Regions from separate parts of the Aminobacter sp. MET-1 genome, predicted to be linked through region 1. Evidence: predicted binding sites of a transcription regulator. Region 1 holds the regulator's gene; the other holds the start of a gene.
What was found. Region 1 encodes LexA, which represses DNA repair genes until DNA is damaged. Its sites were predicted from a motif close to TGTTCNNNNTGTGTTCNG; they were not measured.
Positions count from the first base shown of each region.

Region 1 (3,725 bases):
CCGCCGTCGTCGCCCTGGTCGGCATTGCCGCCTATCTGTTCATCTCGGGCGGAGAGGTGGCGGCCCAGCGCAGCTTCGTCATGCTGGCCGTGATGTTGACTGCGGTGCTGTTTGATCGTGCTGCGCTGACGATGCGCAATCTCGCCATTTCCGCCATCATCGTCATTCTGGTGTCGCCGCATGAGGTGGTCGGTCCGAGCTTCCAGATGTCGTTTGCCGCCACCGCAGCACTCGTCGGGGCCTATGGCTGGTGGTCCGAGCGCCGTGAGGAGCAGGCACAGCCTGTTGGCGAGATGACATTGTGGTCGCGTGCCTGGCACTGGGGGCGCAACGCCACAGTCGGCCTTGTCGCTACCTCCATCATCGCCGGTGTCGCCACGGCAGTGTTCGGCGCCTGGCATTTCCAGCGTGTGTCGCCGCTCAGCCTCGTCGCCAATCTGGCGGTCATGCCTGTCGTATCGGTGCTGGTGATGCCGTTCGCGGTGTTCGCCAGCCTAGCCATGCCCTTCGGACTGGATGGGCCGTTCCTCGATGTCATGGGCGCCGGTTTGCGCGTCATGATCGCCATGGCCGAATGGATTTCCGACCGCTCGCCGCTGGACGCCGTCGGGCTGGTATCGACCTGGTCGGTCGTGCTGGTGACAATAGCCCTTGTCGTCGCTGCGACGGCGACGACCTGGCTGCGCCTTGCCGCAGTGCCATTCGTCGTGGCCGGCGTGCTCGTCATCGGCGTCGCGCCGTCGCCGGATGTGCTCGTGGCCGAAGATGGACGCCTCGTCGGCGTCGCCACCGACGATGGCAAGCTCGCGGTCAACAGGCCAAGGCCAAACCAGTTCACGTCAGACAACTGGATGCGGGCGTTGGCGGTGGAAGAGCTTAGCAAGCCGTCGCAGGATGCAGAGAAGACCAGAGGGACCGCAGCTCCGGCTGCCGATGGCCCACGCTTTGGGGCCGCGCCGCAGAGCCTTCCTGCGAATGGTCGGGCCAAAGGCCTTGCGCCAGCTGAGGACGCCGTCAAAACCGTCGCCGGCGCAAGTGCCTTCCACTGCTCCGCGGGTTTGTGCACGCTTCGACATCAATCCGGCGCGACGGTTGTCCACGCGTCCAATGCTGCTGCGGCGTGGCAAGTCTGCCGAACGGCTGCACTCGTCGTCATCGACGATGCGACTGCTGGAGATGTCTGTGGCGGGCAGGTCGCAACCGTAGTGACCAAGCGCGATCTGGCGCGTCTGGGCAGCGCCGCGGTCTATCTGACGCCAGTCGTGGCGGGCGGCGCGTCGGTGCTATCGGTCGAATATGCCATCACCGAGCCCTACCGGCCATGGCATGCGCACCGCCAATTTTCCCGCGAGGCGAGGGGACTTGCACCCAATCGCCAAGAGGCGGTGAGAAAACAGCCAGACAACGCGACGACCGAATAGCCCACCGCAGGCAAGCGTGCCATATGCGGCAAGCTCGAAACTGCGGTCTATACGGCCTCGAAGCATCTCAAGACTACCATCGCCATTTCCGCTCTCCTCGGATTGCGGCCACGCTCAATGTCTTTGCTCTTACACAACTTGAGACGGAAAACGCTTCGTCTTCTGGGAGTTGCCCTAGTAGCGGCGGATCAGCCCGACGAGCTTGCCCTGCACCTTGACCCTGTCTGGCCCGAAGATGCGGGTCTCATAGGCGGGATTGGCTGCCTCCAGAGCGATCGAGGCGCCCTTGCGGCGGAAACGTTTCAGCGTCGCCTCCTCGTCGTCGACGAGGGCCACGACGATCTCGCCGGGGCTCGCGGTACTGGCATTCCGGATGATGACAGTGTCGCCGTCGAAAATGCCGGCCTCGATCATCGAGTCGCCTTTGACCTCAAGCGCATAGTGCTCGCCGCCCATGATCATGTCTGGCGGCACCGAAATGGTGTGTGTCCGGTGCTGGATCGCGTCGATCGGCACACCCGCAGCGATCCGTCCCATGACTGGAATGGCAATGGCGGACACGGCATCGTCGTCGTTGCTTGCAGCGGCCGGGCGCGACGGCTCGGGCTTGCGGCCAAGCGACCCTTCGATGACGCTTGGCGAGAACTTCCTGGCAGCGTTGAGACCGGGCGCAATCGAGTCGGGCAGGCGCAGCACTTCGAGCGCTCGTGCCCTGTTGGGCAGGCGGCGGATGAAGCCGCGTTCCTCGAGTGCGGTGATCAGGCGATGGATGCCGGACTTGGAGGCGAGGTCGAGCGCTTCCTTCATTTCATCGAAGGATGGAGGGATGCCCGCCTCCTTCAACCGCTCATGGATGAACAGCAGAAGCTCATGTTGTTTGCGCGTCAGCATCGCCGCCCCCAAGGAATCGCGAGAAAAACAAACCCGGAACAAACACTATCTGTTCCAGTTGTGTTCCGCAACTGTTTAAATTTCGTGAAGGTTATCGGCGGGATTGTTCAGCGCAGCATCAGCACGCGGCAGGCACTGCCGGATTCGGCCGGTTCCGCAAAGGGGCCGCGGATAACAGCGCAATTGGCGTCGGCCAGCGTCCGGAGCATGGACGAATCCTGCACCGTAAACGGCGTGACGACGAGCCCATCAAGGGTCTGGCGTGCGACAGCGCGGACAAAATCCTGACGCAGATCGTTGGCCGGCATCGGCGTATCGAGCACACCGTCCCTGATGTCGGCGACGTGAGAGCGTCCGCCCAATTTTGCCAGCAGCGGCTTCAGGAAGATGTGCGAGCAGATGAGGCTCGCGACCGGATTGCCGGGCAGGCCGACGCAGCGCGTCGCGCCGAGGCGACCAAACATCAGCGGTTTGCCGGGGCGCATGGCGATCTTCCAGAACGAAAGATCCATGCCGAGGCCGGTTAACACGCGATGCACTAGGTCGTGGTCGCCGACGGACGCACCGCCCAGTGTGACGATGACATCGGCCTTGGCGTCGAGTGCTTTCTGGACCAACCCCGAGATGGCGTCCGTGCTGTCGGCGGCTATGCCGAGGTCGAGCACACGAGCGCCGATCGAGCGGGCAATTGCAGCGACGCCATAGGCGTTGGACGAGATGATCTGGTCGGGGCCGGGCGTGCTACCCGGCAGCAGAAGCTCGTCGCCGGTGGCGATGATCGCGACCAGTGGTGCGCGCACCACCTGGACGTCGGGGTGATTGGCGGAGGCGATCAGCGAGAGGGCTGCCGGATCGAGCAGGCGGCCGGCGTCGAGGATGAGGTCGCCTTCGCTGAAATCGAGGCCGCTGAGGCGAATGTTGCGGCCGGGATCTGTCGGTTCCAGCACTTCGACCGCACCATTGCCGAGATCACGCGCGTTTTCCTGGATCACCACGGTGTCCGCCCCCGCGGGAACCGGCGCTCCGGTGAAGATGCGCACTGCCTGTCCCGTACTGACGGTCCCGGTGAATTGTCGTCCCGCCGGGGCCTGGCCGATGACTGAAAGTTTCGCCGGAAGCGTGGCGATGTCTGCTGCCCTGACAGCATAGCCGTCCATGGCGGAGGCGTCGAAAGGCGGCTGGGTGCGCAAGGCGTACAGCGGTGCCGCCAGAACGCGGTCGGCTGCCTCGTGCAGGGTAACCCGATCCGTGCCGGTGGGTGCGGCACCTTCAAGCAGGCGTTCGAGAGCCTCGGTGACCGGCAGCAGTGCCATCTATTCTGTCGCCTTGAAGTCGCCCGACTTGCCGCCGGTCTTTTCGATCAGCCGGATGCCTGAAATCACCATGCCGCGGTCGGCCGCCTTGGCCATGTCG
Region 1 covers NZ_JAMSHL010000005.1:331,008-334,732, forward strand. The annotation lists gene NDO48_RS10290 (ComEC/Rec2 family competence protein) at 1-1,421, shown strand, start outside; gene lexA (transcriptional repressor LexA) at 1,596-2,312, opposite strand; gene glp (gephyrin-like molybdotransferase Glp) at 2,420-3,625, opposite strand; gene moaC (cyclic pyranopterin monophosphate synthase MoaC) at 3,626-3,725, opposite strand, start outside.

Region 2 (3,725 bases), on a different contig from region 1:
CAACACTGAAACGAGAATGCTAGGACATCTGAATGTCCGGGCTTCTTGCGCTCCCTGTCTATGTGAGCCGACTCGATGGCCAGTCAAATTAGATGTACCTCATAGCCGCTACTTCCACATCGAACGCATCTTGCCTTTGATGTCGACTGATGTTCGGGGCCTAGCGCCTTGATCTTGACGATACGATTGGCTCGTCCACGACGTTGACTTGAAGTGATCGAGCAAATGCGCCGGAATGAAACGGGTCCGAGAGGCATAAACATGCCTGTCGCCACGCGCGACCTGGCCGGAGGTGTAGAAGCGCTGCGGTGTGATGAGATGCAGTGAGTCCTTAGCCCGGGTCATGGCGACGTAGAGCAGTCGGCGTTCTTCCTCGATCTCTTTGCGTTCGCCGGCACTCAGGTCGATCGGGATGCAGCCGTCGACAGCGTTGAGCACGAAGACCTTGGTCCATTCCTGACCCTTGGCGGAATGGATCGTCGATAGGATAAGATAGTCTTCGTCGAGATGAGGAGGTCCAGCCTCGTCGCTCGTGGCAGAAGGGGGATCCAGGGTCAGATCTGTGAGGAAACGCTCCCGGCTCGGGTAGCCTGAAGCGATCTGCTCAAGTTGGAGAAGGTCTGCTCGCCTAGTCGTCGCGTCCTCGTGCTTCCGCTCGAGGTGTGGCTCATACCACAGCCGGGCTCGCTCCATTTCCGTGGGCCAGCCTGGGCCTCGCCGTAACTCTGAAAAAAGATCAACGAACCCGGGCCAATCGGCAGCGGCGCGTGCCGGCGGCACGAATCTCGCCAGCCCCAGTTCCAGGTCGAGAGCCTCTTCCATGCCGTTGATCGCCTGAGTGGCTGCGGAAGGACCAATGCCAGGCATCAATTGCATCACTCGAAACCCGGCGATGCGATCCCTAGGGTTCTGGGCAAAGCGCAGCACAGCAAGCACGTCCTTGACGTGGGCTGCGTCCAGGAACTTCAAGCCGCCGAATTTGACGAATGGGATGTTGCGACGGGTGAGTTCGACTTCAAGCGGTCCTGAATGATGGGCGGCCCTAGACAGGACGGCTTGTTCCTTGAGAGGCGTGCCGGCTTCCCGTTCCTTCAGGACTTCGTCGCAGACGTAACTGGCTTGCTCCGATTCGTCGGGCACGCTGACGAGGAGGGGCTTCTCCAGAGATGTACGTTCGGTCCAGAGGTTCTTGGTGAAGCGTTCGGTCGCTTCGCCGATGACTGCGTTAGCTGCATTCAGAATAGCGTCGGTCGAGCGATAGTTCCGGTCGAGCGTGACGACTTCGGCCGGCTCGGGAAACAGGGCAGGGAAGTCGAGGATGTTGCGGACCTCGGCTGCACGGAACGAATAGATCGACTGGGCATCATCACCGACAACAGTCAGGCCGCGGCCGTCCGGTTTGATAGCAGTCAGGATTGCTGCCTGCAGCTTGTTCGTATCCTGGTACTCATCGACGAGAATGTGGTCGAAACGCGAGGCGAGATGCGCCGCGATCTCCGGCTCGCCGGCCATCTGGGACCAATACAGCAGCAGGTCATCGTAATCGAGGATGCTCTGAGACTGCTTGGCCTCCACATAGGCACCAAACAGCTTTTTCAGCTCGTCGCTCCAGGCGACGCACCACGGAAAATAGCTGCCCAGGACCGCCTCCAGCCGCTCTTGAGAGTTTACGACACGCGAGTAGATCGAAAGGCACGTGGCCTTGGTGGGAAAACGGTTCTCGGTCTCCGAGTAACCGAGTTCGTGCCGCACCAGGTTCATGAGGTCGGCGGAGTCTTCGCGATCATGGATCGTGAAGCTGGGCTCCAAGCCGATTTCCCGTGCGTAGTCCCTTAGCAGTCGTGCGCCAATTGCATGGAAAGTGCCAGCCCAGGTGAGGCCTTCCATGAGGCTCGCTGCGCGTTCCTTCAGAACGTCGGCTGCGATGCGCTCAACGCGCTTGCCCATCTCGACTGCAGCCCGACGGGAAAAGGTCATCAAAAGGATGCGTCGCGGATCTGCACCCCGCACAATGAGATGTGCGACGCGATGGGCGAGCGTGTTGGTCTTGCCCGATCCGGCGCCGGCGATAATGAGGAGGGGGCCAGAGATGGCTCCGTCACCATGCATCACTGCAAGCCGCTGCCCGTCATTTAGTTTGGACAGGTAGGTGGGTTCTTCGGTCGAATCACGGACAGCGACGTTCATGGAGCCATGAAGCATTGTTTCCGTTTCGTTCGCAATGTTTCCGACGGCTTTTGGTCGCCGCCACGGAGATTCGCAGGCGAAGTCTCTGCGGCGCGGATCAAGGCGATCATCTTACAGACATCATGTGCTTTCTAATGACTCTGCCTCACATTGGCGCGCATTCCTCCGCCATGCCGCCCAAGCGCATTCAAGGGGGCCGCTCGCGAGCTGTCCCCCGCAAGGGAGGCTCCGCCGCGCCCGAAATCACTCATTGTTTCAGTTGCCGACACGCGCCCTTGCGACCTCCGCTCTTCGCGGTTTGCGGGTGGGGTCCCGCAATACCGCGAGGAAACTGGGCAAGCAGGGTGGGACGTGCAGGCGTCCGGGAAGAGGATGACCATGGCCGCCGCGATCATGGAGCAACGTCGGCTCGGCCTGATTGCCAAGGCGATGCTGACGGTCCCCGGTCACTGCCTCGCGCAGGTCGCGCGCGAATTCCTGGCGCTCTACCCGAACGCCCGCATTCTCGCTGCGGACGAGACGAACTTCACTAAGGACAAGCGGGCGCGGTCCCCGAGCAGTCGGATCGTGTGCTTCTCTACGCGGGGGCGTGGGTGGAAGGTCCGCCGCGGCCGGTCAATCAACGATTTCGCCTCGGCGAGGCTATGAATGTCAGAACGCTGCGCCGCGCTAACCCGTATCTGTCAACTGATTGCGAGCGATCTCAACCGAATGCAGCTGGTTCGGTTGAACAGTGGCGTTGACCCGGTTTCCGAAGTTGAGGCAAATACCGACCAAGAACAGATATCTTCGGTGAGCTACGCCAATCCACTGGCGCGCCGCCGATGCCAACCACCTCCCTGAACCTCTGGATCAAAGGGCACCCGAGTAATCGGGCGGGGTGATCAACCGTACTTGGAAATGTACCCGAACACGGCTTCACATTTCGGGCACGCCTCTGGTCGGCCGGGCGTGTTTACCAGGGTCACCATGTTGATCCAGCGACCGTCTTGAATGCAGATTGGACAGAAGGCGTGGCCCGAGGGTGACCCTTCGGCGGCCCGATATCGGTACCCATCCACCTCAACGGTGGCTTCGTCAAGGAAGCGAAGGTCTTCGCGAAGCTTGCTGATGTCACGATCCTTGGCGAACAATTCCTCCTGGGCTTCGACAAGAGGCATACGCACGTCGGAGAGGGTGCTGATGACGTCGGCGAGCTTGGCCTTTAGTTCCGCTTTGTCGAAGCTGCTGTCGATATCGCGCAAGTCTTTCGCGATACCAACGGCCGTCGCGATTGCCGTCAGTGTCCCTGGAATATCCATATGCCCCTCCCGTTGAGGCGGGCATCCTCCCACCACTCTCGGTGGCTGTCGAGATGAGTTCCCGGCCGGAAGGGGCGATCGTAGTCAAGACTGCCAGAAGGGCGCTCGTTTCATGCGGTATCCCGGTTGCTCGCTGCCGCCAGATTTGTTCTTCGGCCGACCGGGCGGATGCTGCCCTGCCTTCTCGACCAAGGATTGTTCAGTGCGTTTTTCCTTGTCGTTCGGGTCGCGGTAGTT
Region 2 covers NZ_JAMSHL010000041.1:11,724-15,448, forward strand. The annotation lists gene NDO48_RS28575 (ATP-dependent helicase) at 109-2,187, opposite strand; partial or broken gene NDO48_RS30585 (hypothetical protein) at 2,548-2,736, shown strand; gene NDO48_RS28585 (hypothetical protein) at 3,072-3,488, opposite strand.
Region 2: a site for LexA is predicted at 2,203-2,220, ahead of NDO48_RS28575 (ATP-dependent helicase). Genes of this name have one in related genera too.